DNA from 4 places in the Acetobacter ascendens genome. Region 2 is predicted to be linked to each of the others. Evidence: riboswitches for the same ligand, from Rfam matches in the RefSeq annotation. Region 2 holds a riboswitch; each other region holds the start of a gene.
The links. Region 2 has a riboswitch for cobalamin ahead of A4S02_RS00485 (DUF1636 domain-containing protein). Riboswitches for the same ligand answer to the same signal wherever they lie in the genome.
Positions count from the first base shown of each region.

Region 1 (8,047 bases), 930 kb from region 2:
ATTCAGTCTCAACTGGCATTGGGTAATCCCCCCATTTTTAGTGGGGTGCTGAATGAGAATTCAGGCAGCTGTTTTTAGTTTCTGGGCGGGGGGTAGCCCGCTGTTCCCCATGTTGGGTCTGTCATGGTTATATGTCCAGAGCCATTGTGTTGCGACCTCCTGCACGTCCTGAATGCTTTCAAACAGATACTGCTCCAGCCATTCCTGCCGGACAGTTCTGTTGTAGCGTTCAATATAGGCGTTCTGCTGCGGATTACCCGGTTGCGTATAGATCAGGGTAATCCCCTGTTTTTCGGCCCATGAAACCAGCGTATGACTGACATATTCAGGGCCATTATCCATTCGGATGGCTTCTGGCCTGCCACGCCACTCCATAACCTGTTCCAGACAGCGGACAACCCGACAGGCTGGCAGGGAAAAATCAACCTCGATCGCCAGTCCTTCACGATTGAAGTCATCCAGAATGTTCAGGAGCCGAAAAGCACGTCCATCCATCAGCCTGTCCGCCATAAAATCCATGGACCAGACCCTGTTGGGAAGGGCCGGAACCGACAGCTTTTCTGGCTTTTCGCGAACCAGACGCTTGCGGGGTTTAATCCGCAGGTTGAGTTCCTGTTCCCGATAGATCCGATAAACCCGCTTATGATTCCAGAGCTGTCCCTGCACATTGCGCAGATACAGGAAACACAGACCAAATCCCCATCTCCTGTGAGCCTGGGTCAGTCCCACCAGAAGAGCGGCAATCCTGTCGTTCTCCGCTGCCAGTCGCGGACGATAGCGAAAGCAGGCCTCGGATATCCCAAAAATCCGACAGGCCAGCGCAATGCTGACCCCATGATGCGCCACAGCTTGTGCGGCCAGTTCCCGGCGCTGGGCTGGCCGCTTCATTTTTTTCCAAGGGCTTCCTTCAGGATATCCGTCTGCATGCTCAAATCCGCATACATGCGCTTCAGCCGACGGTTCTCCTCTTCCAAAGCCTTCATCTGACTGATCATCGAAGCATCCATGCCGCCATATTTCGCGCGCCACCGGTAAAACGTGGCGTTGCTAATCCCATGCTCCCGGCACAGGTCAGGAACCGGGACACCGCCCTCAGCCTGGCGGATCACACCCATGATCTGGGCGTCAGTAAAGCGATCACTCTTCATCAGAATCTCCTCAATTCTTACGCTGAGAAAATTCTCATTCAAAAGCCACTCTTTTTATGGGGGGATTACCATTGCACAAATTTGATATCAGCATTTCATCCTATTCTGTAATTCTGCTTTGCTCTTATCAAAAGATAAGTTACAAACTGCCTCACCAAAAACCACGATGGCCCCGCGCGAGCGGGTTAATAGGGAACACCGTCAGCATCTGGTCTTATCGTTTTTTTCAGATGCCTAGTCGGGGCTGCTCCCGCAACTGTAAGCGGTAGCCGCTGGTTCGTTCACGGATAACGTGAACCACTGTCTCCAAATGGAGATGGGAAGGTAGAGCCAAGCGGTTCTGATCCGCAAGCCAGGAGACCTGCCATCGTTCAGCCACCATACCGTCGGGCGGGATGTACCGAAGGTGGGGGAAGTTACTATGTCCAACTGCCTTACCTCGTATGCTGCAATATCTTCTACAGTCTGGTGCTTTGCCAGTTATCTGTGCAGGATAGTGTAAATAAACCCCTTTTTCCCCTGTCAGTACATCTATTCCAAAAGAGCATCATTTAGTGATGCGGCTTTGGATGACATTTGTCTGCTGATACGTACAGAACGGCAAGCATTATCAATTCTTATTGCCTTACTCTTTCGTTTCCAGCAGGCCTTAATGAATGGCCCAAACAATGCAAAATGGATTCCGCGCAGCCGGTTCAAACACCGTCGATCTCAAACAAACTGATTTAAGACGCGTCAAAAGTAATCCAAACTTCTGGTATCCTCTCGCATGGTCGCGCGAAGTAAAACGCGGAAAGGCCCTCGATGTTGTTTTTGCCGGGCATCATATTGTTATTGTCCGCCCGCTCACTGGGCTACCTTATGCCCTAGATGGACTTTGCCCTCATCGCCAAGTGCTCCTTGGTAAGGGAGACGTGCATAACAACCTCATCACCTGTATGGCGCATGGCATAACATTTAACCGCGAGGGACAATCTGTTGCACCAAACCCCCAGCCCGGAGCAACCTGCCTTAAGCTGAAAACATGGGCATGTCAGGAAAAAGGCGGCCTTCTTTTTGTGTTTATGGGAGACCAAACACTTGCCAACACCGTACCGTTGCCTAACTTTCCGCGGGTAAGCGACAGGCATTACCGGACGCGCCGTTTCGGACAGGTGGTGAATTGCCATTACAGTTTTATGCATGAAAACCTCATGGATATGAATCATCAAGTTTTGCACAGCAAACTTGTGGGCAAGATGAAACCGCGTTTTCTTGGCATGGAGAGTGGAGAAAATTTTGTTGAAGCGCGTTACACCTTTGCCAGAACAGGAGGCAAGCAGCCTATTAGTGAAGCACTGATTTATGGCCAAAGGCGGCGCGATGGCCGTGACTTTGCTTATCGTGATATCATGACCATTCGTACTCAATATCCTTATCAAACTCTCAGGATCGAAACGCAGGGCATTGATGAACCCGTTATGGAGCTATGGATTTCCTACGTTCCGCAAGATAGCGAAGAACTGACCAATCGTGTTTTTGGTTTGCTCTCTATCCGACGATTAAAAGTGCCCCTATTGCTAGATCTGGCATGGCCATTACTTATTGCTTTTACAGAACGTGTCTTTTTCGAAGATCGTGAAATTGTGGAGCTTGAGCAGCGCGCATGGAAAGATCTTGGCGGTGATCATAACGCCGAGGTTTTTCCGGTTATTCTGGCACTAAGGCAACTTTTGCGTGCACGAGGTATCTCGCCTGATACTGGAGGACTGAATCATGATACTCAAAAACGTGCATCTTCATAAAATGATTGCTCAAGGAAATTATTATACCCAACAAGGCTATCATCAATAAAAGCCATTGTACGTGCACCCCGGCCCATCGCCTGTTAGAGCCCTTTTGGAAATTCGCTATGATAGGTTTTCAAGAGGTTTTGAGCGTGATTCAAAGGCAGGATGTGGACGCCAGCACAACGAGGCCGCATGGCCGGAATTACACGCAAGACGAAACGCTATCCGTCTGATCTGACAGATGAGGAATGGGAGCGCATAGCGCCTCTGATGCCCCCTGCGAACCGGCGTGGTCGGAAACGGACAACCGATTTCCGTGAGATCATCAATGCTCTGCGCTATCTCGTGCGCTCAGGCTGCGGTTGGGAGATGCTTCCGGTTCATTTTGGCCCATGGCAAACGGTTTACTGGTGGTTCCGCAGGCTGATGCGCCGTTTCCTGTTCCAGACCATTCATGATGTCTGTCTGATGCTCGATCGTGAAGCGACAGGACGCGAAACCAGTCCATCGGGTGGTGTCATTGATAGCCAGAGTATCAAGGCACCCCACGCAAAGACACGTGGTTATGACGCAGGCAAGAAGATCGTCGGTCGGAAACGTCACATCGCAGTTGATACGGATGGCCGCCTTCTCCTGGTCCAGCTGACAACAGCCGATATTTCGGACAGTGCAGGAGGACAGATGATCCTTGATGCCATTCGTAAACGCTGGCCTTGGGTGAAGCACCTGTTTGCCGATGGAGCCTATGACCGCCTCCAGTTGATGGATAAGGCCACTTTTCTCGACTTCACAGTCGAGATCATCCGGCGGTCAGAGACAGCAAAAGGGTTTGAAATCCTGCCGCGTCGGTGGGTTGTGGAACGGACCTTCGGTTGGATGATCCGCTGGCGTCGCCTTGTGAAGGACTACGAACAGCGGATCGACGTCGCAGAGGCCATGATCCACATCGCCATGGGAAGCCTCATGCTACGCCGAAACGCTCATCCGTGAATTTCCAAAAGGGCTCTTACGGCATCATGGGCCAGAATACGGTTTTCTTCCCGATCAATGGCACCATCTGCAATACGTGCAAAAATGGGACGTAGCTTTTGCGCAAGCGCATCAATCCGTGGAGAAAAATTCTGAGAGGAACGTGCATGATATGTCATTGCGACCTCGTTGCTTACATATAACAACTATTTTTAATGCGCATTTTACGTTTCAACACGCTAACAACCATTATAAATGAGTCAATAAAATAATTACTATTTAATGTAGTTTTATGTTGTGAGAAGTGCTAGATCGAGAATTTTCCCTCTAAAAATCACTTACTGAATTTTTGTATTTATTTGTTTTTAAAAGATATATTTTTAATATAATAACAATTATATATAGTGAATTTAAAAGAGAATCCTTTTTGATCACGTGCGCAAATAAGGTGCCATATAAGTTTCGAACGCCCTCTTTCAGTGAATCGAAATTTAGCTAACCACTTCACATCTTTCTTGAGGAAAAAATCTCTCATTGACATATATATTCACGTCATAAATGTTATATTTCATTACCACCTCATGAAAATGGTGAAATATATATTCCATGTCGATTGATCTACAGACCGTGCACGATGCCATTGATGCAGCTACGCATCTCAAACAGCAGTTTGCCACACGGGCAGCTCATCATGATCGCACTGGGGTTTTTGCACAGGAAAATATTGATGATCTACGTCAGGCAGGTCTGCTGTCTTTACGTATATCCACACCAGAGCGCCCTACTCCCTTCACTCTAGGTGTTGTGCAGGACATCGTTGGACAGATTGCTCAGGGGGATGCCTCTACAGCGCTAGTTATGGTCAATCATTACATGGTGCGTGCCGCCATTGCTCACCATGAGTTCGGATCTGGAGATATGCCCCGTTGGATAGAAGATGAACAGCACGATCAACTGCTGAATATCCTGCTAGCTGAACCTGATCTTGGTTCTGCCTCTCGGGGTGGACTGCCCAGCACAATAGCCACCCGTACGGCAACCGGATGGAGTTTAACTGGGCGAAAGGCCTATGTAACAGGTATTCCCGGTTTATCTTGGCTTTTGGTACGTGCTCGCACAGATGATGACCCCGCGCAGGTTGGTACATTTATTGTGCCAGCCAAAGCAGATGGGATCCATGTGCTTGAAAACTGGGATCACATCGGCATGCGTGCCAGCAATAGCCATGAAGTTACATTTACAAATGTTATCCTGCCACCCGATGCCGCGCTAGAACTCTATGCGCCTGATGCACCACCAGCAGGGCGCAATACCCTCGTTATATGGAATACTGGGCTATTGGGTGCTTTGTATAATGGTATCGCAACCTCTGCACTGGCATGGTTTTGTGAGTTCCTGAAAACCCGTGTTCCATCTAATCTGGGGGCACCGCTGGCAACGTTACCTTCAATGCGCGATGCCGTTGGGGGATTTACCATTACATTACACATGAACGCCATGCTGCTCCGGCTTTACGCCATGGATGTAGAAGCTGCTCGTCCACCCCATGAACTGAAAGCTCATGCAGCGGTTATAAAGACACGTGTTGTTGATGCTGCCGCTGACTTTACATCTGCTTTACTTGGTTTGGCAGGCAATGCTGGGCTATCTGCCCATAACCCATTAGAGCGCGCTCATCGTGATGCGCTATGTGGGCGTATTCATGCACCACATGCTGAATTACTCCGGCGGATCGCAGGACAGCAGGCTCTTTCATAAATTCAGAACCGTTTCTTGCTACGGGAAAAACCATGACAACAGCGCCAGGCCGTGCTCCCAATTCTTCCGTGCTGCCGGCTATTCTTAACCGTTGGTCTCCACGAGCATTCCAGCCAGAAAGCATCAGTAAGGAAGAACTTCTTTCGCTAATAGATGCCGGACGATGGGCTCCTTCTGCCTATAACATGCAGCCTTGGCGCTTTATTTATGCACGGCGTGGGACTGCAGAATGGGAACGCTTTTTATCATGGCTTATACCATTCAATCAGTTCTGGGCAGAAAATGCATCGGCCATCATTTATGTGGCTTCTCAAACCATAACGCTTTCAAGCCGCACAGGAGAACCCTCCCCACTGCCAACGCACGCATTTGATGCCGGTGCGGCGGCGGTTCTCATACAAATTCAAGCGGCGCATAACGGCTGGGCGACGCACCCCGTAAGTGGTTTTGACCACGCTTTGGCCCATGCTGGCTTAGAACTGCCTGAAGAGTATGAATTGCATGCAGCTATTATTGTTGGGCGACAGGGAAACATAGAAACTCTACCGGAAGCCTTGCAAAAACGTGAGGCGCCCTCAGACCGAAATGCTCTGAACGAAATTTCTTCCGAAGGGAGATGGAATGCTTCAACACAAACCAATATAGATTAACGCATAGCATCAGTTTATTTCTGTAGCCATCACGCTGATATAACCTTCGCTTCCGGAGCAGATTGTTTTATTTGCTCCGACTTGCGACCGCTCACACCATATCTGTCCTTCAAAAGCTAATAACTTTGATGCGTAAGCGTCTCTATGGGTGCAAGTTCTTAATATACTGATAAAACTCTTTCCGAAACTGATCTCGAGCAGGATTGATACCGATATCATAGGTTGCCATACCAACCTCCCACCTTGCAGCCGGATGCTGTAATGCGTGAATGGTAAATTTCTTTTCTGTTTCTGATAAAATAGACAAGCTTGAGCGATGTATCAAAGCGCACGCAAGACCAGAGCGCACCACCTGAATAGCGCTCAATGTTTCATTAAACCATAAGATACGGTGTGGCTGTATGATATGATCGCTTAATATTTGTTCTGTCCGCTCATAAATACCTTGTGAAAATTCTTTTCTAAAGCGAACCAAGGGTAAATTGAAGTGAGACAGGCCTTTCAGGCTAACAATAGTATCTTGATCATATGGCACAAGGAATACAAGCTCTTCCTGTGTGAGAGCCCTTTTGGAAATTCACGGATGAGCGTTTCGGCGTAGCATGAGGCTTCCCATGGCGATGTGGATCATGGCCTCTGCGACGTCGATCCGCTGTTCGTAGTCCTTCACAAGGCGACGCCAGCGGATCATCCAACCGAAGGTCCGTTCCACAACCCACCGACGCGGCAGGATTTCAAACCCTTTTGCTGTCTCTGACCGCCGGATGATCTCGACTGTGAAGTCGAGAAAAGTGGCCTTATCCATCAATTGGAGGCGGTCATAGGCTCCATCGGCAAACAGGTGCTTCACCCAAGGCCAGCGTTTACGAATGGCATCAAGGATCATCTGTCCTCCTGCACTGTCCGAAATATCGGCTGTTGTCAGCTGGACCAGGAGAAGGCGGCCATCCGTATCAACTGCGATGTGACGTTTCCGACCGACGATCTTCTTGCCTGCGTCATAACCACGTGTCTTTGCGTGGGGTGCCTTGATACTCTGGCTATCAATGACACCACCCGATGGACTGGTTTCGCGTCCTGTCGCTTCACGATCGAGCATCAGACAGACATCATGAATGGTCTGGAACAGGAAACGGCGCATCAGCCTGCGGAACCACCAGTAAACCGTTTGCCATGGGCCAAAATGAACCGGAAGCATCTCCCAACCGCAGCCTGAGCGCACGAGATAGCGCAGAGCATTGATGATCTCACGGAAATCGGTTGTCCGTTTCCGACCACGCCGGTTCGCAGGGGGCATCAGAGGCGCTATGCGCTCCCATTCCTCATCTGTCAGATCAGACGGATAGCGTTTCGTCTTGCGTGTAATTCCGGCCATGCGGCCTCGTTGTGCTGGCGTCCACATCCTGCCTTTGAATCACGCTCAAAACCTCTTGAAAACCTATCATAGCGAATTTCCAAAAGGGCTCTTAAAAGTGCCATTGATCATGCAGGGTTTAACCCAGCACGCGCAGCAGATGGAGCGCGGGCTGGTTTTATGTGTGTTAAAAACTATATGATTACGCCTAATGTGCTTATCAGCACACCAAACTGATTTTCTAAAGAAATAGAAATGACCTGAAACCCCTTTGGATTTCAGGTCATTAAGTCATTTTCACATGTCAGATATAGAATATCAGACCGTCACATTCTGCAAAACGCTAAACCCTTCAAACACTGGGGGGCCTGCCGTCAAAGCACGGCCCTGCCCTGCACC
Region 1 covers NZ_CP015164.1:1,018,932-1,026,978, forward strand. The annotation lists one part of gene A4S02_RS04920 (IS3 family transposase) at 61-887, opposite strand; one part of gene A4S02_RS04920 (IS3 family transposase) at 887-1,148, opposite strand; cobalamin riboswitch at 1,299-1,531, shown strand; gene A4S02_RS04930 (aromatic ring-hydroxylating oxygenase subunit alpha) at 1,817-2,932, shown strand; gene A4S02_RS04935 (IS5-like element IS12528 family transposase) at 3,083-3,907, shown strand; partial or broken gene A4S02_RS15505 (acyl-CoA dehydrogenase family protein) at 3,916-4,065, opposite strand; gene A4S02_RS04940 (acyl-CoA dehydrogenase family protein) at 4,493-5,644, shown strand; gene A4S02_RS04945 (nitroreductase family protein) at 5,677-6,294, shown strand; gene A4S02_RS04950 (type 2 periplasmic-binding domain-containing protein) at 6,437-6,829, opposite strand; gene A4S02_RS04955 (IS5-like element IS12528 family transposase) at 6,872-7,696, opposite strand; gene A4S02_RS04960 (antibiotic biosynthesis monooxygenase family protein) at 7,967-8,047, opposite strand, start outside.
Region 1: linked by a shared signal. The riboswitch ahead of A4S02_RS04930 (aromatic ring-hydroxylating oxygenase subunit alpha) and the one ahead of A4S02_RS00485 (DUF1636 domain-containing protein) in region 2 are both predicted to bind cobalamin.

Region 2 (8,047 bases):
GTACAAGGCCAGATCTATCTGCACCAGAATGTCACGCGTATTATCCAGCGTTGCCAGCAAGCTGGGGGCCGGATTGTTGCGTGAAAGTTGCTCCAGATTTTTCAGGCATTCATGCAGGCAGGCCGATACCGGTGTAGGGTTTTCTAACCAACCGGGTTGTTCTGTAAGGTGCAGAATATGCTCTAAGGTTTCGGCAACATATTGATGTACAGGGCGTGATTGTGCGTCCACCAAAGAGAGATTTAACCAATAAGGGTGATAGCTGACAATAAGCCCGGTTAAACGGTTAAGTGCCAGACGCAGGTTGGAAATACGGGCCTGCATGTCGGGGTCATCCGCAGCAGCAAATTCTATGGCAGGTGTTAAGCCCGCCATGCCTGCCAGAAGGCGACTCCGGCTATCATAAAGAGGTTGCGGTAGGCTACGGAATGCTGTGCCCGTGGTTGTGGTATCTGTTATTTCGGAAGGGTTGTTTTCTTCTGTCGTGTTTTCTTTTGGCGCAGAGGAAAGACCTTCCTGTGCATGAAAATTTTTTGCGTGGAGAATGGTATCACGAAAAGCATTTCCCAGTTTTTCCAAAACGGCGCTGGGCTTGCGTGGGCTTGTTACCATAAACACACAGGCCGTTACTACCACGCCTGTTACCACGGCAGACAGGCGCCCCATTGCAGAAAGGAAAATATTGTCTGGGTCTGCAAAAGCGGGTGCAGCAATAATAACAATTGTATAACCGGTTAGCACCGCAGCATAGGCACGAAAGAAGCGCAGAAACGTGGCTACCATGCAGGCTATTCCGACAAAAACAGAAAGAGCCGCAAAATACAAAACGGGAGACTGCACAAATACAGCCATAATGCCAATGCTGATAACGGCCCCAATAACTGTGCCAATAACACGCCAGACACTTTTGGAAACCATCGCCCCTACAGTTGGATTTGCCACAATAAGAACAGTAGTGGCCGCACTGAGGGGGGAATGAAGCTGGAACATAAACGCCAGAAAAACGGCAATGCCAATGCATAAGAACACGCGGGCAGAATAGCCTGCTGTGGCCTTAAAGGTATTCCATTGGGCTTCATCAGAAAAAAAGGCTGGTAAGCAGCGAGACAACACAGAGCTAAAGGAAAAGAGCGTGTTACTGTTTTGCTCAGATCTAGCGTTCATGATGTGTTTCCAGCATGCAGGAAAGATCATGAATTAAACTACGTACCTGATCTTCCGTAAGGTTCTGGCGAACGTTCTGTTCAAGTTGTGCGGCAATGGTATGGAACAGTGCGCATCTTTCCTGCCCCGCAGAAGTGAGCACAAGTTTTTTGGCACGTCGGTCCTGCGTATCCTGCAGGCGTGTGATCAGCTTCTGTTTTTCTAACAAATCAAGAATACGCACCAGTGCAGAGCAATCCACATTCATGGCGGCGGCAAGATCACTTTGCGTGGCACCATCGGGCATCATCATCAGATAAGCCATGGGGCGCATGCTGGCCAATGTCATGCCATGCGGGCGTAAGGCCCGATCCAGTTGTGTACGCCAGACTGTGGCTAACCGCATGATGCGGAAGGTAAGCGCCATGTCTGAAAAACGCGTTTCATCCAGAATGGGCAGAACGCGTGGGGAGGTCATGGAATCCTCATTAGTTAGCGAAAGAATATTTGACATATAAAGTATATTCATACGAATATATCATAGCTGTTTTGCACGTCAATAATGGAAATAGAGCTGCAAAGCACGGGAATATTAGCGTGAAACCTCAATCCTGTTTCAGATCAGCAGACCTTAAAATTGCAGGACTAAAAACTGCGGGTTGAAAGCAAAGGCAGCTTGTGCGCATTGTGCGTGGGCTGATGGTGTCCTTTACGGGATGAAAAGGGAAGAACGGTGTAAGGCCGTCGCTGCCCCCGCAACTGTAAGTTACCCATGGTGTTCCTTATGGGCTGTTTAGCCCAATATGCCACTGGCCTGCACGAAGGCTGGGAAGGTAGGGAGCGCTGTTTTATGTTTTGGCCGATAGGTTAGGGCATATGTGGGTACAAGCCAGGAAACCTGCCATCGGTGCCTGTATGCGTAAGTACACAGGTAGGCCTTATTTATTAAGTTCTAGCGTTGCTGCTGGCGGGGTGCCCGGCAGGCATAGATGTACCGTTTAAGGTATATTTCCCCTGCCATCTCTGAGGTAGGGGCGCTGGGTTACTGCACCCCTTCAGGCAGCTATTCTTTTAGAATGGCGGTTATTTCAGGGATACAGCATGGCCGAAGCATCCGATTCTTCTCAAAAGTCACCTCAGAATCATCCTGTTTTGCATGTGTGTGTCACATGTCGGCGTGGCGGGCCTGCTATGGATCAGCCGCCGGGTGCCCAGTTGTATGCACGTTTGCAGGCTCTGGTGCAGGAAGCAGAAACTATTGGGCAAGAAGCTCCAGTTTTGTTGCGTGAGGTGCAGTGCCTGGCCGCCTGTGATCGTGGATGCACCGCAGCCATTGCCATGCCAGAGCGTTGGACATGGTTATTAGGGCATCTGGGTGCCGAAAAAGCAGAAGATATTCTGGCGTATGCCCAACTCTATGCAAAGTCTGCGCGAGGAACAGTTATGCCTTCGCGTCGTCCGGCATCTCTTTCCAATATGGTGCTGGGGCGTGTTCCCGCACAACTTTATGATGAACAGGAGCCTTCATGACAATTGCATCTCGCGTGCCTGTAACCATTATCACTGGTTTTTTAGGGGCAGGTAAAACAACCCTTTTGCGCAATCTGCTTCAGCGTGCAGCAGGGCATCGCATTGCCGTGGTGGTGAACGAATTTGGTTCTCTTGGCATTGATGGAGAAATCCTGCGCGGGTGCGGTGTGGAAGGTTGCAAGGAAGATGACATTGTTGAACTGACCAATGGCTGCCTGTGCTGCACGGTAGCAGATGATTTTCTACCAACCATGGAAGCCCTGCTTGATCGGGCAGATCCGCCTGAACATGTGGTGATTGAAACATCTGGCTTGGCGCTGCCCAAACCGCTGCTCAAGGCCTTTGGCTGGCCAACGGTGCGTAACCGTATGACTGTAGATGGCGTGATAACTGTAGTGGACGCACCAGCAGTCGCCGCGGGTCGTTTTGCAGATGATCCGGAAGCTATTGCTCAACAGCGTGCGGCAGATCCTTCCCTGGATCATGACAACCCATTGGCGGAGGTTTTTGAAGATCAGATCAACGCCGCAGATCTGGTGGTGTTGAACAAGACAGATCTGCTGGATGCAGATGCGCTCGCCCGCGTTGAAGATGAAATCCGCCGCACCGCCCCGCGGCCTGTGCAAATTGTACGTGCTACGGAAGGTAAAGTAGATCCTGCTATATTGCTAGGGATTGGAGCTGCAGCAGAAGCTGACTTAGCCGCTCGTCCTTCTCATCATGACGCAGAAGATGGCGAACACGAACATGATGACTTCGAAAGCTTTGTGGTGCGTGTGCCTGAGCAACAGAGTGTGGAGCAGTTTTTAACGCTCTTACAAGATACAGCACGCCGTCATGATGTGCTGCGCATGAAAGGTTTTGCTGCTGTGGCAGGTAAGGCTATGCGTTTGGCTGTGCAAGGTGTGGGAACCCGTTTTCGGCACGAATTTGATCGTCCTCTTTCTGTCAATGAAGGGCGGGAGGGCCGCATTGTCGTGATCGGGCAAAAAGGGCTGGAGGCTTCCGCTATTGCCAAGGCTCTTGGTGGCACGTTGGTAGCGGCCTGATTAGGAGCGGAGTAAGCTTATGCATCTTTTGGTGCGGGAAAACCGGACGCTCGATGAACAGGAAGTAGCGGAAGATCTCAATCTTCCCTCAGCTGATCTTGTTGTTCTTTCTTTTACAGAAAGTGATCTTCTGGCCCTGCGCCATGCAGAAGCCTTGCTGCGCGCCCAAACTGAAGAAGGCATATTGCTTCCCACCTTGCAGGTTACAAGCCTTGCACGGTTACGCCATCCGATGTCGATTGATCTGTATATTGACACCACGTTGCAAAAAGCACGCTGCGTTGTGGTGCGGCTATTGGGTGGTTTGGATTACTGGCGTTATGGAGCAGAAGAACTAGCGGCATGGAGCCGAGAAACAGGCGTGCCGCTAGTTTTGTTGCCCGGCGATACGTTACAAAGCCATGGCTCTGATGTGCAGCAACAGGCGGCACATACTGGGGATGATGGGCGGCTGGCACAACTTTCCACTGTTTCTGCAGAACACTACGCCCGGTTAAACGGTTTTTTTCAGCAAGGTGGGCCGGATAACATCTGCGCAGCATTAGCATTGATGTCTGCACTTGCGGGAATGCAGGAAGATAAAGGCACACAACCCAAAGCATTGCCTACATGGGGCGTATATCGTTCTTATGCTCCTACTATCACCATGGCTCAGGCACAAATAAAAGCGGTGATACTCCTGTATCGCGCGCATTTGTTGATAGGGGATGTGGCAGGGCCAGAATGTTTGGCAGAAGAACTGGCTCAACGTGGCTGTGCCGTGGATATTGTGTATGTTACATCTTTAAAGGATCCATCCGTTGCTAAAGATGTAAGTCATTACTTGCAATCTACAAAACCTGATGTTGTTCTGGATGCTACGTGTTTTTCTGCACGAAGCCAGAGTGGTTTTTCACCATTGGATGTGGCAGATGCACCTATTCTGCAACTTTTGCAGCCAGGGTGCACACAGGTATTGTGGGAAGAAAGCCCACGTGGTTTGGCGCGGGCAGATATGGCCATGCAAGTTGTGTTGCCAGAGCTGGATGGCACAATTGCAACTTTTCCAATTTCCTTCAGAAAGGATGCTCAGCCCGGACATCCTGCATTTAGAGAACCTTATAAACCGGGTATAAAGTTGGTGGCAGGCCGTGCAATCGCATGGGCTAAATTACGGAAAATTCCACAATCAGAAAAGAAAATATCTCTTATTCTGTCTGATTATCCAGGCGCGGGTTTGGAAAAATCTGGAGCACATATAGCGCATGCTGTGGGGTTGGACGGTTTTGCATCCACATCTTCCATTCTCACGCTTTTGCATAATGCAGGCTATAATACGGGAGCAAAAGATGTTCCCGATGCAAAGGTTCTTGCTTCTACGCTGATTGGCGGCTATTCAAAGCCTGTTCTTGATACAAAGCTATATCGTCAGCTTTTAGCAGGTCTAGCTCCAGCTTTTGTGCAATCTGTTTGTGCAGCATGGGGTGAGCCTGAACAGGATGCTAATGTAAAAAATGGCGTTTTTTGCCTGCGTTACATCCAGTTGGGCAATATTTCTCTGGCTGTGCAACCAGATAGAGGTGCAGCGGCTGACCGTAAAGCGCTGTATCATGATCCAGATACACCTCCATGCCATGCATACGTTGCGTTTTACTTGTGGTTGCGGCATGTGAAAAAGCTGGATGCTATGGTGCATTTGGGTACGCATGGCACGTTGGAATGGTTGCCCGGTAAAGCTGTGGCGTTATCTCCATCCTGTGGGCCAGCCGTGCTGACGGGTGATTTGCCAGTGATTTACCCGTTTATTGTCAATAATCCGGGCGAGGCAGCCGCTGCTCGTCGGCGTTTGGGTGCTGTTATTATCGGCCATATGACGCCTCCTGTTATGCAGGCTGAACTTTCAGCAGATGCGCAGGAACTCGAACGCCTGATTGATGAATACGCTGAAGCAGATGGTCTGGATCCTCGCCGTGGTGCTTTGTTGCGTGCTGATATTTTGGATAAAGCCGTGCGTACGGGTGTATTGGCAGAAAGTGGCGTGCGCCCCGGAGAACTGGACGAAGCAGAAGCACTCGCACGGCTTGATGCATATTTGTGTGATGTAAAAGATCTACAAATTCGTGATGGTTTACATGTTTTTGGTAAGCCAGCCGCACATTCCAAAAAACTGGTGCAGATTATTGCGCAGGCATGTGAGCGGCAGGAAGACACAGTGTTTGTTACTGATGTAGCGCATAAAATTATGCAAAGCGGGAAAGCAGAGGCCCAAGCGCTTCTTGCTGCATTGAACGGGCGTTTTGTAACACCCGGTCCAGCGGGGGCGCCAACTCGCGGACGGGTGGATGTACTGCCTACAGGGCGCAATCTGTTTACGGTGGACCCACGTGCATTGCCCACACCTTCCGCCATGGTGCTGGCCGAGAAGATGGAAAAGCTATTGCTAACAAGGCATTTGCAGGAACAAGGCGAACATCTGACACATATGGTTATGGATATGTGGGGTTCTGCCAGTTTGCGTACCGGTGGGGAAGATATGGCGCTTGCCTTACGCCTGATGGGGGTGGAAGTGCAGCGCACATCTGGTACGGGGCATGTTTGTGGGTTTGAGATTATTCCTTTGCCATTGTTGGATAGGCCAAGAGTGGATGTAACTTTGCGTGTATCTGGCCTGTTTCGTGATGCTTTTGTAGATCAAATTGCCTTGTTTGATCAGGCTGTAGCTGCTGTTGCGGAACGGAATGAGCCTGCCGAATGGAACCCTTTGGCAGCATCTGTCAAAGGGTTGGAAGGAGAGGCCCGAAAGCGTGCAACGGCCCGTATTTTTGGGGCTGCGGCTGGTAATTACGGCACAGGTGTTGAGGAACGCCTGAATACGGGATCTTGGGATACCAAGCAGGAACTCGGAACAGCTTGGCTGGAAGGTTCATCCTGGACTTATGGTGGTGGAAGAGAGGGTCAGCAGGATATGCAGGCTCTTTCTAATTTGGTTGGTCAGGCAGAAGCTGTGCTGCATGTGCAGGACAATGCTGAAACCGATATTTTAGAAAGCCCGGATATTGCTGCGCATGAAGGTGGTCTTTCCGCTGCGGCTGCTACGCTAGGTGCAACACCAACTGTATTGCACGGTGATACATCTCGGCCAGATATGCCCCGCTTGCGTACAGCAGAGCAGGAAGTGGCGCGTATTGTGCGCGGGCGGTTGGCTAATCCGCAATGGATTAAAGGAATGCAGCAGCATGGATACGCGGGTGCGGCGGAAATGGCGCGCGGGCTGGATGCGTTGCACGGATTTGCCGCTACATTGCCCCAACGCTTTGATAGGCAGTTTGATCTGGTTTTTGATCAAACCTTGGGTAATGCCGCATGTGATGAGTTTTTGAAACAGGAAAACCCTGCAGCACGGGAAGCAATACGTATGCGTTTTGTCGATGCATGGCGGAGAGGGTTGTGGCACCCACGAGGCAATAGCGTGGCCTGTGTTTTGGATGAGGAAAACAAGGCATGACAGCCCCTCGTGTTATTATGGTTGCCGCTCCTCGCTCTGGGGGTGGTAAAACAACGGTTACACTCGCATTGTTGGCAGCTTTTCAGCGCCGTGGGTTACGGGTTGGAGCCGTTAAAACCGGCCCAGATTATATAGATCCCGCTTTTCATGCGGCTATCACCAATCGGCCACCCCTTAACTTGGATAGCTGGTGCATGCCTGCAGATTTGCTGGCTGGTATTATGGATGCCGCTGCCAAAGATGTAGATGTGGTTGTGGTAGAATCTGCAATGGGGCTGTTTGATGGGTTGATGGCCCCAGAGGGTGCACGCGGCGCGCCTTCTGACATTGCAGCTTTATTTGGTATTCCTGTTTTACTGGTGCTGGATGTTTCTGGGCAGGGGCAATCTGTCGGGCCGATCGCACTGGGGTTTGCTAGGTGGTCTGATGCTGTGCAGGTGCATGGTGTTGTACTAAACCGCGTTGCATCCGAACGGCATGAGCGTTTGGCGTGCTCTGCCGTAGCTATGGCAGACTTGCCTGTTTGCGGTGCCCTCATGCGCCAAAAGGGCGAGGTATTGCCAGAACGGCATTTAGGATTAGTGCAGGCGCGTGAGCACGGCAATCTGGCGGGGTGGTTATCTGACCTTGCAGATAAAGCTGAGCGTGAACTGGATTTGGATGCCATTTTAGAAGCGGCAGCCCCTTTGGCTGAACGGAAAGTTGATCCCGTATCTATGTCAAAGGCGTGTATTCCGCCTCCGGGCCAACGTATTGCCGTAGCGGATGATGCCGCTTTTTCCTTTTTATATGGGCATCTTTCTTTGTTCTGGCGGCAAGAAGGTGCGGAATTGGTTCCATT
Region 2 covers NZ_CP015164.1:90,182-98,228, forward strand. The annotation lists gene A4S02_RS00475 (FUSC family protein) at 1-1,164, opposite strand, end outside; gene A4S02_RS00480 (MarR family winged helix-turn-helix transcriptional regulator) at 1,154-1,672, opposite strand; cobalamin riboswitch at 1,827-2,063, shown strand; gene A4S02_RS00485 (DUF1636 domain-containing protein) at 2,245-2,673, shown strand; gene cobW (cobalamin biosynthesis protein CobW) at 2,670-3,722, shown strand; gene cobN (cobaltochelatase subunit CobN) at 3,742-7,206, shown strand; gene A4S02_RS00500 (cobyrinate a,c-diamide synthase) at 7,203-8,047, shown strand, end outside.

Region 3 (8,047 bases), 260 kb from region 2:
CATGTACGGCGTGCCCGGAAATTAGGGAAGTGGCACCCTGCTCTGCACCCACAAAGTAGATCAGTAGTGCAGAAACAATCAGGCCAAAAACGGCCCAAGGCAAAATGGCACGAACCGGAATGCTCTGGCCCGCGACGGCAACTGGCATAGCTGTATGAACAGATGTGTTCATGATGTTATATCCTTTTTAATAGAGCCTACCGGAGCAGGCACAAAAGAGCTTGAAACAGAACGTCATGGTTTGGTCGGCCCTCATCATAGAATGACAAAGCCTAACAGCAAGGGTATTCCGAACACGCCTGCTGCTCTCCCCACCCCTAGAAAGTGATATTGGAGCGGAGTCCGAAGACGGCTTCATTCCCGACGAGGCGATTGCCTGTCCAGTCTGTCACACCGCCAGAGGGATGCCAGACATACTGGAAGTCCGGCTGCATGACCCACCAAGGGGTCACCTGCGCCTGATAGGTGAGTTCCAGATGGTTTTCATTGCCCTGCACAGGTGCGCCAGAATTGCGATCATACCGCCGCTGGCCAGAAGAAGCCCGGCCAATGCCCCAGCCCAGACCAACCGTGTCATTGTCACGCCCCTTGAAGGGCGCCTTGAGGTTGATGCCCGCATCAATGGCAAAGCTGATCATGTTGCGGTCCCCACCATTGCCTGTAGCACGCGCAAAAATGCCAACAGACTGTGGAGACTGAAGTGAGGGCCGCCAGATCATCTGGTCAATAATACCATAAACCATCCAGTTGCCCCGATCCCACCGTGGAATACCCGTGGTATCAGCCGCACTCCCTAAAGCCTTCCCCTGATTGTTGTAGCGATAATCAGGGAATTTAGCCGTATCGTAATACCCACCCAGCTTGTAGATGCCCGGCAGACCGGGATCCTTGGTGACATGTGACATGTCATCGGGTTGGGGTTGAGGGCATATTGTAGTTCGGTAATCAGTAGCGCACCGGTGCCCATGTTGAAGTTGGCCCCATCCTCATCATGAGTGTTCTGATTGGTGGGGTCTGCGCTGTTGCCGCCGTTCTGGATACCAAAGGAGTTGTTGCGATTCCCCGGTGGGTTGTCATCTGCTGCCGCAAACATGAAGGTGAACTTGTCTGACGGACGATAGCGGATACGAATGGCGGGAGAAGACAGCGGCCAGGATGGGCCACCCGCATACAGGTTGACCGATGGGGCCATGGGCCAACCAAAGTTGGAGTTCAGATACAATGCCCCGTAATCACTGATCAGGAACTCGGTATCCAGATCCTGCTGCCCGATCTTTACATCCAGCTTGCCGTCCAGAAAGGACTGTTGATACCACAGCTCAAACAGACGGGTGGAGCGATCGGCCTCAAACCCGCTGACCGGGTTGAAGTTGGCCAGATGATCCTGCGAGATGGAGCGCCCACGCAACTGAAGGGCGCTAACATTGAATGTGCCGCCCTTCAGGCCGATCAGCTTTTCCAGATCCACTGTCAGGGTGGGCATGGTTACCCCATCATAGGCTGGGCCGGTGCCTGAGCCACTGGCGCCATCAGCCCCTGAGGCCGTGCCCCCTGTGGCGTTGCCCCACAGTTCATCCACTTCTTGAATATCAAAGCTGATGCCGTGTTTGGCCATCCAATCCCGCGCCCCCCACATGTTGCCCAGCAGGTGGTCACTCATGTCTGGCGTGTCATCGCCCTTTTTCTCGGCCGCCGCCGCTTCTGCCGCACGCTGGGAATCCCGCACCGTGGCCGGATCAATCTGCTCAATCAATGGCCCTGAATTGCCCAGACGGCGACGGTCCTGCTCCGCCTGTGTCTCTTCACTATGCGCTAAGGCGGGCAAGTTGCCTAATACCCCTCCGGCCAGAAGCAAACAGGGCAGAGAATATGGGACTTTCTTCCAAATTCTATTTGTAAAACAAGGCATTGCTACACTTCACCGCGCAGCATGAAGGCAAAACAACCAAAGGGATTACGGGAAAAACCTGCTAAAAGCAGATGAGTAAACATAGTACATGATCCACCTCCGGTTCCCTCGCCCGGCGGTTAAACAAGACAACAACGGCAGGTCTCCTGACTTGCGGGTCATTGCATATTGCTCAGCCTTCCCGATGTTGCCACCAGTGGCTGCCGCTGTGATGCGGCCAAGGAGTAATATGCTCTCCGCCTACAGTTGCGAGGGCAGTTGCCGACTTGGTTCCAACACTGGAGCCTCCGGCATTCCCTTTCAAACCCGCTTGCGCGGGACCGTTGCAAGACGGCGCAACCCTTACCTTATTTTTGTCTCATATTTCAATCTTTGCCTGAATATACGCGTATCACTCTTGCCAGAGGCCCCATTTTAACCCACCTGTCTCTCCAGACTTTTCCCAGACTGGCGACTTATGGACCAACGATACCGCATTCCACCTCTTGCCATGCTCAATGCCTTTACGGCATTTGCGCGCACGGGCGGTATCAGACGGGCTGCCGCAGAATTGCGCGTAGATCACGCAGCTATCAGCCGCCACATTCGGGATCTGGAAAATATTCTGGGCACCCCCTTGCGAGATAAGGAAACGGGAACCCTTACATTAGCAGGCCACACTTATTATTCCCGCATCACTCCGCTATTGGAAGAACTAGCCACAGCTACGGCAGATATTCGCAACCATACGCCCCCCCTTACCATTACCTGCGCGCATGGTTTTGCTTACCATTGGCTGTTGCCACGGCTTTCCACTTTTCGGCGCGCGCATCCTCAACTGGAAATTATGTTGCGCCCAGTAGATGCCAATACGGCGTTCCATGTTACCGGTGTGGAAACAGATAATCATGCGCATATCGGCTATGTGCGAGATGATGCTCCGTTAGCAGAGCCACGCAACACACGCAGCATGATTATTGCCAGGCCAGATGTTTTTCCGGTGGCTGCCCCCATCTGCCTGACAGAACTGGGTGGTCAACCGCGCACAACAGCAGATTTGCTACGTGCACCCTTGTTACAGGAAGAAGATGAAGCCGAATGGAAACTGTGGTTGCATGCGCAAAATGTTGCCTGCACAAAACTGCCAGCCGCAACGCGCCTCTGGCAGGCCCACATTACACTGGCTGCTGCGCGCGCCGGAGAAGGGATTGCTCTGGGCAATATTTTCCTGCTGGGGAATGATCTTGAAACAGGCCATTTGGTGCGTGTGCAACCTACGCAAACCCCTTTGCGAGAAGTGGCCTTAGGAGCCTACCTTCTGCGCGCATCTACTGCCACGTGGGAGAAAAAATCCCTCATCACATTCCGAAACTGGCTTTTGGAACAGGTAGAGCTGGAAACGCAAAACACACCCACCCTGCCCCAATAAGAAGTAAGGGTTCCGCAAAACAATATGTATGCGCTAAATTACTGGTGACTTTTTATCACCACAGAGGCAACAAAAAATCTCCTCCCCCTCCTGTGCGAAACATTTTACGAAACAGAAACAACTTTGCCCGCAACATAGTTCCCGGGAGCCCGTATTAATGGCCACGAATAAAGACCTTCTGAACCGCCGCACCAATGCTGTGCCACGCGGTGTTGCCACCTCCACCCCAGTTTTTGCAGATCGTGCAGAAAATGCCGAAATCTGGGATGTGGAAGGCAAGCGCTATGTTGATTTTGCAGGCGGTATTGCCGTTCTGAACGTTGGCCATCGCCACCCAAAAGTAATGGATGCTGTTAAAAAACAGCTAGACCGTTTTACCCACACGGCTTTTCAGGTTTCTGCTTACGAGCCCTATATTGAGCTGGCCGAAAAGCTGAATGCCCGCGCACCGTTTTCTGGCGATGCCAAAACCATCTTCTTCACTACGGGTGGGGAAGCCACAGAAAATGCTGTAAAAATTGCGCGTGCAGCAACTGGTCGTAATGGCGTCATTGCTTTTTGCGGTGGCTTCCATGGGCGCACACTGCTGGCTTCTGCACTTACGGGTAAGGTGCTGCCTTACAAGGCACCTTTCGGCACACTGCCGGGCGAAGTTTACCATATTCCCTTCCCCGATGATCATGACATCACGGTCGAAGACAGCCTGAAGATGCTGAACTTCCTGTTTGCGGCTGATATTTCCCCCAACAATGTGGCTGCCATTATTATTGAGCCCGTACAGGGTGAAGGTGGTTTCCGCGTTGCCCCTACAGCGCTGCTCAAACAACTGCGCGCTATTTGCGACCAACACGGCATCAAACTGATTGCCGATGAAGTGCAGAGCGGCTTTGCCCGTACTGGCAAACTGTTTGGTATTGAGCATTCTGGCGTAGAACCGGATCTGGTGTGCATTGCCAAATCTCTGGCAGGTGGCTTCCCGCTTTCCGGCGTAATCGGCCGTGCGGAACTAATGGATTCGGTTCCTCCGGGTGGTTTGGGTGGCACATATGCTGGCGCCCCGCTGGGCTGTGCTGCTGGTCTGGCTGTGTTGGATATTATTGAAGAAGAAAAGCTGCTGGACCGTGCCAACAGCATGGGCGAACGCCTGAAAGCCCGCATTGCAGGCTGGCACAAACGCACAGATATGCTGCCTGTCAGCATGCCACGTGGGCTGGGTGCAATGGTTGCCTTTGATATTCTGGAACGCCATGCAGGTGCAGAACAGCGTAAGGGCTTTGGTTCCAAACTGTGTGCCCGTGCCTGTGAAAAAGGCTTGATTCTGCTGGCTTGTGGTGTGCAGGGCGCTACCATTCGTATCCTGACACCACTTACGGCATCTGATGAACTGGTTGATGAAGGCTTGGACATCATCGAACAGATTCTGCTGGAAGAAGCAAAAGCCTAATCTGCATTTTTCTGCCGTAACCAGCAAAAAGGCGGCCTTTTTTAGGGCCGCCTTTTTATTTGCATTATCAGGTATTTATAAAATTAGGATAAATTCTCCAAATATACTGTCATAGTCAGGCCATCATTCCTGCTTATTCTTAAAAATAACGATTAAGAAAAACAGGAGGCCAGAATGACAGCGTTTGGCGCGTATTGGCTGCAAATACAAAATTCTTTTCGCAAACGACTTCACGCTTTGCATAATTTAAAAATGCGCAAAGCCGCACATATCAAACATTAAATATTCCGGCCCCTTGTTCTTCCTCCACCAATAAAAAAACCCGCCTACCACCTACGGCGTGTCGTCAGTTAAGCCCTGAGAGTGGCACGTGAGGGTTGTACTTTGTGTCTGCGTGTGCTGACTGTTTTCCCGTTTTTTTGGGGAGACAGACAGATGCGGCGCTATAGTTTACGCGATGACCAGTGGGAGCGGATAAAGGATCTTCTTCCTGGTCGAGAAGGCTATGTCGGCGGCACTGCGGTGAACAACCGTCTGTTCGTGGAGGCGGTGCTGTATCGCTATCGCGCGGGTATTCCATGGCGCGACCTTCCTGCCCGTTTCGGTGACTGGAAAAACGTGCACCGGCGTCTGCGCCGCTGGTGTGAAAGCGGCGTCATCGAACGGATATTTCGTTATCTGGCCGCTGATTACGACAACGAATACATGATGATCGACAGCACAATTGTCCGAGCGCATCAGCATAGTGCCGGAGCTCTCAAAAAAGGGGCACGGATCAGGCCATCGGACGATCACGAGGCGGGCTAACTACAAAGATCCATGCCATCTGCGACGCTCTGGGCAATCCAGTGGAACTCGGCATCACACCGGGACAGGATGCCGATATCACCCAGGCAGAACCACTTCTGGAAAACATCGAACCGGATGCTTTCCTTGCTGACAAGGCGTATGACGCGGACAGGTTGATCGATCGGCTGATACAGCGCGGGATTACCCCGGTCATCCCGCCAAAACGCAACAGAACGACACGACGGAAAACCGATTTTTCTCTCTACCGCGAACGGAACCTTGTTGAGAGGTTCTTCAATAAACTCAAGCAGTTTCGCGCTATCGCAACCCGCTACGATAAACTGAAATCGACCTTCCTCGCAGCCGTGCAGTTCGCCTCAATCATCATCCTGCTTAACTGACGACACGCCGTAAGGTAGAGCGGGCTTTTTAATGCCGTTATGCAGCGTTATTTTTTGTCATCAGAGAACGTGTTCTGGCCCCACCGGCCAACATCATGCGCGGCATTGTCTGTGCCTTCCTTGGTCTTGTTCCAAGCGTGTTCAGTACCTTCACTGGTTTTGTCCCAAGCTTTGCGGGAACCGTCCTTGGTTTTATCCCAAGCCTTTTCGGTGCCATCGCTCGTCTTGTTCCAAACTTTGTGAGAGCCTTCCTTGGTTTTGTCCCAAGTTTTTTCAGTGCCTTCGCGGGTTTTATCCCAAGCGTTATGGGTGCCTTCTTTGGTCTTATCCCACGCTTTTTCACTGCCCTCGGTGGTTTTGTCCCAGGTCTTGCGAGAACCGTCCTTGGTTTTGTCCCACACTTTTTCTGTGCCGTTGCTTGTCTTTTCCCAAGCCTTATTCGTGCCTTCCTTGGTCTTGTTCCACGCGTGCTCGGTGCCTTCACGGGTGTTATCCCATGCGCGGCCCAAAGCGCCTTCTTCAGCATGGGCGCAAGGCAGGCTTATAGCAAACATGGCAGCGCCCAGCAGAGTTGTAGCGGCCGTCCGAAAAGAATAATGAGACACGAGATACATCCTCTTAAGTGAAAACCATATCGTTAAAGGTAAGTATTCAAAGGCTTTATGGCAAATGTACGCCACATCCGTGGCAGTACCGCCCAACACGTTTTAACGCGGCAGGGAATCCAGCGCGGCCTGCAAGATGTATGCTGCAGCCAGCCGATCCACCATTTCCGCTCGCCGTGCGCGGGAGAGATCGGCCTCATTAATAAGCATACGATTCACTGCGGATGAGGAAAGACGTTCATCCCACTGGCACACGGGCAAACCTGTCTGTTCCGAAAGCGCAAGCGCCCAATCACGGCTAGCCTGCGCTGCCGGGCCAAAGGACCCATCTAAAGAAAGCGGAATCCCCACAACCATGCCGCCAATTTCGTGTTCTTTGGCAAGATCACGAATAAAGCTGGCCATTTGCCCCAGTTTCCCGCGTTTTACCGTTTGAAATGGTGAAGCCACCATGCGGGAAACATCGGAAAGCGCCAGCCCCACCTGCTTTTTGCCGGGGTCTATCCCTAGCAGGCGTGCGTGTCTGGGCAGGGTTGCAACAAGGTCTGTCAGGCTAAGCAGTGTCATATGGACGGTATGTTGCCTTTCGCGCGATTATGCTAGGTGCTTTCTTCCTATTGAGATCAAGAAAAGAGGGGTCCGCTTTCATGTCGCTAGACCTTGCGACCACCCGCCGCATTGCCAAACTGGCCCGTATCGGGCTGGAAGAGCATGAGCTTGAAGCCACACGCCAGAAGCTGAACGGTATTCTGGGCTGGATTGACCAGCTTGCCGAAGTGGATGTGGAAGGCGTTCCCCCCATGGTGGGGACAGAAACCGAAACCCTGCGCCAACGGGAAGATAAGGTAACAGACGGCAACTGCCGTGATGCCCTGTTGGCCTGCGCGCCAGAAACATCTGGCCCCTTCTATACAGTACCCAAGGTGGTGGAATAATGCTGACCGGACTGACGCTCACCCAAGCGCGTGAAGGGCTTGCCGCCCGTAAATTTTCTGCACGGGAACTGGCCAAAGCCCAGCTGGACGCCATTGCCCGCCTGAACCCGGTGCTGAACGCCTATATTACTGTGCTGCCAGAAGAAACAGTTCTGGCCGCGGCAGATGCAGCAGATGCCCGTTACGCCGCAGGCACTGCCGGACTTATGGATGGTCTACCTATTGGCGTCAAAGATCTGTTCTGCACCAAAGGCGTGCGCACCACGGCTGCCAGCAAAATGCTGGAAAACTTTGTGCCGCCTTATGAAAGCACAGTAACGGCCAACCTGCTAAAAGCTGGTGCGGTTTTCCTTGGCAAAACCAACCTTGATGAATTTGCCATGGGTTCTGCCAACATCACATCGGCTTTCGGGCCGGTGGCAAGCCCGTGGAAGCGCAAGGATGATCCCTCCGCCACATTGGTGCCCGGTGGCTCTTCCGGTGGGTCTTCCGCTGCTGTTGCTGCTGGCTTGGGCCTTGCCGCTACAGGCACAGATACAGGTGGTTCCATCCGTCA
Region 3 covers NZ_CP015164.1:2,694,459-2,702,505, reverse strand. The annotation lists gene A4S02_RS13200 (CbtB domain-containing protein) at 1-172, opposite strand, end outside; partial or broken gene A4S02_RS13195 (carbohydrate porin) at 318-1,909, opposite strand; cobalamin riboswitch at 2,029-2,249, opposite strand; gene A4S02_RS13190 (LysR substrate-binding domain-containing protein) at 2,367-3,317, shown strand; gene gabT (4-aminobutyrate--2-oxoglutarate transaminase) at 3,475-4,761, shown strand; one part of gene A4S02_RS15400 (IS5 family transposase) at 5,197-5,536, shown strand; one part of gene A4S02_RS15400 (IS5 family transposase) at 5,536-5,951, shown strand; gene A4S02_RS13170 (endoglucanase) at 5,999-6,655, opposite strand; gene ruvX (Holliday junction resolvase RuvX) at 6,659-7,123, opposite strand; gene gatC (Asp-tRNA(Asn)/Glu-tRNA(Gln) amidotransferase subunit GatC) at 7,204-7,491, shown strand; gene gatA (Asp-tRNA(Asn)/Glu-tRNA(Gln) amidotransferase subunit GatA) at 7,491-8,047, shown strand, end outside.
Region 3: linked by a shared signal. The riboswitch ahead of A4S02_RS13195 (carbohydrate porin) and the one ahead of A4S02_RS00485 (DUF1636 domain-containing protein) in region 2 are both predicted to bind cobalamin.

Region 4 (8,047 bases), 1.2 Mb from region 2:
TGCGCGATCCATTCGGATAGTTTCCATAGTTTCGACTGACAACTATCGCTTTCTTCGTTCTGGATTTAAATACGGCCTCAATCTCCTGCCTGAAGCCTTCAGGAAAAAAGTGGGCGTTGCACCTCTTTCCGACTGCCATGACTGACACACTAAAAAGCAGGCTGTCGGAAGAGCGCACCGACGTGGTTGTCTCTACGCCTCTTCCACCACCGAAATCCCAATCCAGCGGTCTCTCAGACCGAGAGTTCTTTGCGAACAATTTCCACGCCTGCGCCTAAGGCATTGAGTTTGCCTCGGGCCACTTCACGCGACAAAGGAGCCATACCGCAGTTGGTGCAGGGATAAAGCTTGTCGGCATCGACAAACTGAAGTGCCTTTCGCAAGATGTCAGCGACCTTCTCGGGCGTCTCAATGGTATTGGTTGCCACATCAATAGCGCCGACCATGACTTTTTTTCCACGAATGAGTTCAATCAGATCCATCGGAACGCGGGAGTTCTGACACTCCAGTGAAATCAGATCGATATTGGATTTCTGAAGTCTGGGAAAGATCTCTTCATATTGTCTCCATTCCTGACCAAGAGTATTTTTCCAGTCAATATTGGCTTTGATGCCATAGCCGTAGCAGATATGGACTGCGGTTTCGCATTTCAGTCCTTCAATAGCTTTTTCTAATGTTGCGATACCCCAGTCGTTCACCTCATCAAAGAAAACATTGAAGGCGGGTTCATCAAACTGGATGATATCGACGCCTACCGCCTCCAGCTCTTTGGCTTCCTGATTGAGGATTTTGGCGAAGTCCCAGGCCAGTTTCTCGCGACTTTTATAGTGGCCGTCATAAAGTGTATCGATCATGGTCATAGGGCCAGGCAGCGCCCACTTGATGGGCTTCTTCGTCAGTGTGCGTAAAAACTTCGCATCCTCGACAAAGACCGGCTTCTCACGCGTCACGGTGCCTACGACTGACGGCACACTTGCATCGTAGCGGTTGCGAATTTTAACCATCTGACGGTTTTCGAAGTCGACACCACTGAGATGCTCAATAAACGTTGTGACGAAATGCTGACGTGTCTGCTCACCATCGCTGACGATATCAATTCCGGCACGATCCTGATCGTCCAGGGTCAGACTTAGCGCATCCTGTTTACCCTTGATCAGTTCCTCACCCTGCAATTTCCAGGGTGACCAGAGCGTCTCGGGTTTGGCAAGCCATGAAGGTTTGGGCAGGCTGCCGGCCGTTGAGGTAGGGAGCAGTGTTTTCATAAGAGATGGCCTTGTGTTTCTGATTGATCAAACGGCGTAACTGGCAGACCACTGCTCAAGAACATCGTGATACGGCTTGATGAAATTCTCTTCCGTATATTTCCCCTGTGCGGTCGCCAGCTGGCTGCGCTCCTCGCGATCGTAGACAATTCGGGTATTTGAATAGTCCTGATTCTTCAGGCTCGGCTGATAACAATCGGCAGCAGCAGAATTGGCATTGTAAATTTCAGGACGGTAAACTTTCTGGAAAGACTCCATCGTGCTGATGGTGCTGATAAGCTCAAGAGCGGAGTAATCAGACAGCAGATCGCCGGAGAAATAGAACGCCAATGGTGCCATGCTATTGGGTGGCATAAAATAGCGAACCTGCATTCCCATTTTTTCAAAATAGTAATCCGTCAGGGAAAATTCGCGCTGCTGATATTCAATACCCAATACAGGATGCTGATTTTCTGTTCGATGATAGATCCGATTGGTTGAGACACTAAGGCATATGACAGGGGGCTTCCTGAAATTATTTTTGTACGCCGTGGAATTCACAACGCTCTTAAAAAGATTTCCATGCAAGTTCCCGTAATTATCAGGAACGCTAAATTCTGGCTTATCTTTGTTATATTTCGGTAGCAACACGCTGAAGTCATAGTCCCGCACATACGAGGAAAAACTGTTCCCTGCGAGACCATCTATGCGCTTGTTGGCTTTTTTATCGACAATCGTCGTGTTCAGAACTTCGATCAGCGGAAAGCTGTCGCTTTTGCCAGAAAAATCGATATCCATGTCGACGGAAATGATTTCAAGCTCGACGGAATAGCGATCCCTATTGGGGTTATCCCAATGGGCCAGATCATTGAAACGATTGTCAATCATCAGCAGGACATTACGCAGGTTTTCCTGACGGCTTTCCCCTCTCGCCAGATTGGCGAAATTGGTCGTGAGGCGTGTCTTATCGGATGGATGATAGTTCTCATCAAAGCGAAGTCGATTGATACTGAATGTAAAGTCCTTAATCATTATGGCTCTGCATCTCTTTTACCACGAAAAACCAGAATTTGATTTATGGGGATTCAAGATGGCCCCAAATTTCGTTTCCAGTTCTCTCAGGTCGTGGTCATCATCATGTGTGCTGGTAAGCGCGGTGTCTGCTTTATGCCCGAATGATACAGTGAACAAAAATGATTTTATTTCATAAAAACATAAATATCGTTCATGGGTTGATGGAAGCAAAGCCTTACCCGGAGGAGATAAAGCCAGAGACATTATCAACGGGGCGCTTGTTTTCCGGCGTGTTGGCGAGTCAGACGGATGTTCTACATGCGAAAAACTGATATCTGCCTTCTGCCCCATCCATGATGTTCCAGCTTGCACGCTGGATGCGTTTGGCGGCATGTTACAGAGGCAAACGCTTCAATGGTCCCGCGCAAGCGGGTTAATAGGGAACTCCGTCACGCACTGGTCAGACGACCGTCCAGGCGCGAAGTCGGAGGCTGCTCCCGCAACTGTAGGCGGTATGCCGCTGGTTCGTTCGCCCTGAACGTGGACCACTGTTCCCATAGGGGACGGGAAGGTTGGAACCAGTTGGCCATGATCCGTGAGCCAGGAGACCTGCCATTGCTCAGCCACCAACCGTCGGGCGGGATGACCGAAGAGAGGAGAGAATATATGCCTGTCTGCCTCATGCCTCGGTCGTTCCTGATGAATCAGGCGACGGCTCTTTTCAGGCCAGAGTTTTTTACCCCATCATTTGTGGCCGATATACGAATGACGCTTTTGTGCTGCAGACAGCATTGATCCGTTAGAAACTTGAGATTCAGTCACCGGACAATGACCCATTCTGTCCGGTATTGGTAACGGGTACACTTGCTCAGAGAAACTGTGAGAGACGGCACAATGCTCCATGTCGGGGTGTTGCTTCGTTTCGCTTTGTGCTGAGCCAGTTGAAATGCCGAGGCAATGGAAAACGAGCTTCACTAAATTTCAGACCATTCAGTGTGCGCGGCACAGATCGATTTAAGACGAGTCAGAACCAATCCGGACTTCTGGTATCCTGTCGCCTGGTCCCGTGAATTGGGACGGGAAAAGGCAATCGATGTCCGGTTTGCAGGACGGCATATCGTCGTCGTGCGTCCCAAAAGCGGTGTGCCTTACGCTCTGGATGGCCTGTGCGCCCATCGGCAGGTTCTGCTCGCCAAAGGAGAGGTCCATGGTGATCTTCTAAGCTGTATCGCTCATGGTTTGAAATATAACCGAGACGGACAATGTGTTTCGCCCAATGTTTCTGCCGAAGCGCAATGTCTGCGTCTCAGGACCTGGGCCTGCCGGGAAAAAGATGGGCTCATTTTTGTTTTTATGGGGGATCAGTCTCTTGCGGACAAAACCCCATTCCCTGACTTTCCAAGGGTGAGAGACAGACGTTACCGCACGCGGCGCTTCCGCCAGGTGGTGAACTGTCATTACAGTTTCATGCATGAAAACCTGATGGATATGAATCACCAGGTTCTGCATAGCCGACTTGTCGGCAAAATGAAGCCACGGTTTCTGGGAATGGATCACGGAGATGATTTTGTTGAGGCCCGTTAAACGTTTGCACGAACGGGCGGCAAGCAGCCTTTGAGTGAGGCGCTGATTTACGGCCAGAGACGCCGTGATGGTCGGGATTTTGCCTATCGGGACGTCATGACCATCAGGACACAATATCCCTATCAGAGCCTGCGTATTGAAACGCAAGGGATTGAGGATCCCGTGATGGAGTTGTGGATCTGTATGGTAATCCCCCCATAAAAAGAGTGACTTTTGAATGAGAATTTTCTCAGCGTAAGAATTGAGGAGATTCTGATGAAGAGTGATCGCTTTACTGACGCCCAGATCATGGGTGTGATCCGCCAGGCTGAGGGCGGTGTCCCGGTTCCTGACCTGTGCCGGGAGCATGGGATTAGCAACGCCACGTTTTACCGGTGGCGCGCGAAATATGGCGGCATGGATGCTTCGACGCGGAAATCTCACGGAAGGGTTGTACATCGGGTTAGATTATGAAAAAGTCTATTTTGTGTAAAAGAAATTTTCGTAAGCTATAAGAAAACCCGATGCAGACAGAGTGTAGCGCAGGCGCGTATGAATTTCCAGCCTCCTATGGACGGCGTGTTGTAGCCCGTTTTGACGGGGGTCGCATGAGTTCGGATGGCGGTGTCATCCTGGTAAAGCAGGTCGATGATAGTCTGGGGTTCAGCCGCCGCTTTGCTGCATGTTTTCGCGATGAGCGGCATCCTGCCTTTGTGGAATACCGGGTTGAAGACCTTGTCCGTCAGCGGATCATGGGCCTGGCACTGGGCTATGAAGACCTTAATGACCATGACGCTTTACGTCATGATCCTGTCATGGGTCTGGTATCGGGACGTCTGTCAGGAAGCCGGGCCAACTGTGCGGCACTGGCAGGAAAATCCACGCTGAACCGGCTAGAGCGCAGTGGGCAGCAGGCAGATCGTTACTGCCGCATCATTGCTGATCATGAGGCCCTGGCTACCCTGTTCGTGACGCTTTTCATGGACCAGCATGAGCGCGCACCCGCCCGGATCGTTCTGGATGTGGATGCCACCGATGACCGTATCCATGGCCATCAGGAAGGCCGGGCCTTTCATGGATATTACGGCCATAACTGCTATCTTCCCCTGTATGTCTTCTGCGGGGACCATCTCCTCAGCGCTACCCTGCGCACGGCAGACAGGGACCCGAGGAAGGAAGCACTGGCAGACATCCGCCGGATCGTGGAGCAGATCAGGAGCCGCTGGCCCCGGGTGCGTATCCTGGTGCGTGGGGACAGCGGTTTCGCCCGGGACAGTCTGATGACATGGTGCGAAGACAACCACGTTGACTTCCTGTTCGGGCTTGCAGGCAACACCCGCCTGTATGACCGGATTGCCTCTTTGTCCGCTGAGGTTCGTGACGAAGCCGCCACGACAGGCAAAGCGGCGCGCGGCTTTGCCTCCTTTGACTGGATCACAAAGGACAGCTGGACGCGCCGCAGGCGGGTCGTGGCCAAGGCCGAATGGCGCCACGGCAACCGCTATCATCGCTTTATTGTCACCACGCTACCGCAGGGAATGTCCGACCCCCGCCATCTCTACGAACAGATTTACTGCGCACGCGGGGATATGGAAAACCGCATCAAGGAATGCCAGATGGATCTGTTCTCAGACAGGACCTCGTCCCACACCATCCGGGCCAACCAGCTCCGGCTGTGGTTCTCGGCCGCAGCCTATGTCCTGCTGACCGCTCTGCAAAGACTGGCCCTTGGCCAGACCAGCCTGGAGACGGCGACCTGTGGCACCATACGCGCACGACTGCTCAAAATCGCGACACGTGTAACGCTCAGCGTCCGTCGGATTGTCCTGTCCATGCCGGACATGTTCCCCTGTCAGCATGAATTCGCCCTCGCTCATGCACGATTGCGAAGGCTCCGGCAGGCCATCTGAAGAAACAGACAGTGCACAGACCACATAGCTTCCACCAACACTGCCTTCTCAGGCCGTGACACCCTCACTGCGTTCAGAACCCGCCGCCAGAAGCACAATATCGTCAATATTCCAGATCGGGCTCCTGTGGGATGACTGAATTCTACAAAATGACCTGAAATTGCCTCAAGTGTGAGATGGGGTGATTGCCGTCCTCCCCGCACGGCATCGCAATGTGCCAGAATGGTCGTTGGAAGAAACGACTGCGCGAAAGGACGGCAGATGAAGGATACAGTGATAGGCGTTGATCTGGCAAAGAACATTTTCCAGGTTCATGGAGCTTCGCGTGCGGGCGAGGTGATGTTTCGCAAAAAGCTGCGTCGTCAGCAGTTTATGCAGTTCATGGCCACGCAGCCGCCTGCTCTGGTCGTTCTTGAAGCGTGCGGGAGCGCGCATTACTGGGCTCGCGAACTGGCAGGAGCTGGTCACGAGGTCAGACTGATCGCTCCGCAGTATGTGAAGCCTTTCGTGAAGCGCCAGAAGAACGATGCTGCTGATGCGGAAGCGATTGTCATTGCGGCCCGTCAGCCGGAAATGCGCTTTGTCGAACCACGCACTGAAGCGCAGCAGGCGCGTGGCGTTCTTTTCCGGGCCCGGCAGCGTCTGGTGCACCAGCGCACGGAACTGGTGAATGCCCTGCGTGCCGTTCTGTATGAATTCGGTCTCGTCGTGCCACAGGGGATTGCGCATATCAGACACATTGAAGCCATGCTGGATGAGGCGGTTCTGCCAGAGGCTGTGAAGCAGGAATGCCTTGATCTGCTGCGACAGATTTCGGAGCAGAGTGTGCGGATTGATGTCAGAACAAAGAAGATCAGGATGCTTGCCCAGGAAAGTGAAAACACCTGCAGATTGCAGAGCATGCCTGGAGTGGGTCCTCTGACCGCTCTTGCGATTGAAGCTTTTGCGCCTGACCTGCAGAGCTTCCGGCGCGGGCGCGACTTTGCTGCCTGGCTTGGGCTTGTGCCTCGTCAGTATTCTACCGGCGGTAAAACCCGTCTGGGAAGGATTACCAAAACGGGCAACCGGCAGATAAGAACGTTGCTGGTTCTTGGTGCGACGGCCATGCTTCATCGTGCCCATAAGTGGGATAGCGCTGCGGGTCAGTGGCTATGCGAACTCATGGCGCGTCGTCCAAGGCGTCTGGCAACAGTTGCACTTGCCAATAAAATGGCTCGTATCATCTGGGCGTTGTTGTCACGTAAAGAGATCTATCGTCCGACTGGTGTCAGTGTTTCAGCAGGCTGACCTGCACCAGCAGAACGATGGACACCGGAGCTTGCTCCGGTAGATCCGGCAGTATGTACGAACCGACGTGATGGGAAGACTGTCATTCAGCAACAGTTCAGGCCATACCGTTCGACCGTCTGTGCCCCTGAGCACGCGATACGAGATTGGTGCCTGACACGTGAGCGCACACCCATGATGGCCAGCGCATAAAGTCGCATAAACAGGCCGGACATAAGAGCGCATCTGACCGGGTCTTCACGTTAAATCGGTATGCATCATCCGCCAGTAGAATAATACGTTTTGGAAATTGCATGGGAAAGACAATGTGAAGCATTGCCTTTAAACGGCCGTCCACATAAACGGTCGAGCTTCAGCATGGGCGCACTCCGTAATGAAAAGGGCGCTTCTGCTGACTGGACCGCCCCTGAGATGACGTCCGCACTATCCCACACTTCTTATGGAAGGTGCTTTCTTATTGGATGCCAATAGAACTTCTAAAATTCTCCAAAATCGATCATATCGTATGTTACTCATCATAAAATGCCATCAATCTGGAGGATTTTTTCATGTTAGAAAACCTGGACCGAATCGATATGTCCCTGCTGCGCCTGCTTCAAAAGAACGGCCACATGCCCAATGCAGAGCTGGCTAAGGAGGCAAATATCAGCGCGGCGACATGCCATCGCCGCGTCCAGCGTCTCATGACAGAGGGTTACGTGCGCGATGTCCACGCACAGCTCGAACCGGCAGAACTCGGCTTTGGTACGCTGGCTCTCGTCGGTGTCGTTCTTGACCGATCTACACCGGACAGCTTCGGCCTGTTCGAACAGGCCGTACACAACATCAGGACGATCCTGGACTGTTATCTTGTGGCCGGGGATTTCGATTATTTTCTTAAAATTAGGGTAAAGGATATGGCGGATTTCAACCGGTTTCACGCCAGCCGCCTTATCGCCCTGCCTGGCGTACGTCAGACACGAACATTCTTCGTTATGAAGGAGGTCGTGGATGGGCGGCCTCTGCCACTCTGAGCAGGACTTGCCGGTCAGA
Region 4 covers NZ_CP015164.1:1,742,934-1,750,980, forward strand. The annotation lists gene A4S02_RS08365 (methionine synthase) at 234-1,262, opposite strand; gene A4S02_RS08370 (DUF1852 domain-containing protein) at 1,290-2,273, opposite strand; cobalamin riboswitch at 2,654-2,886, shown strand; partial or broken gene A4S02_RS15105 (Rieske 2Fe-2S domain-containing protein) at 3,234-4,028, shown strand; partial or broken gene A4S02_RS15110 (transposase) at 4,095-4,247, shown strand; gene A4S02_RS08390 (IS1380 family transposase) at 4,343-5,728, shown strand; gene A4S02_RS08395 (IS110 family RNA-guided transposase) at 5,990-7,015, shown strand; gene A4S02_RS08400 (Lrp/AsnC family transcriptional regulator) at 7,564-8,028, shown strand.
Region 4: linked by a shared signal. The riboswitch ahead of A4S02_RS15105 (Rieske 2Fe-2S domain-containing protein) and the one ahead of A4S02_RS00485 (DUF1636 domain-containing protein) in region 2 are both predicted to bind cobalamin.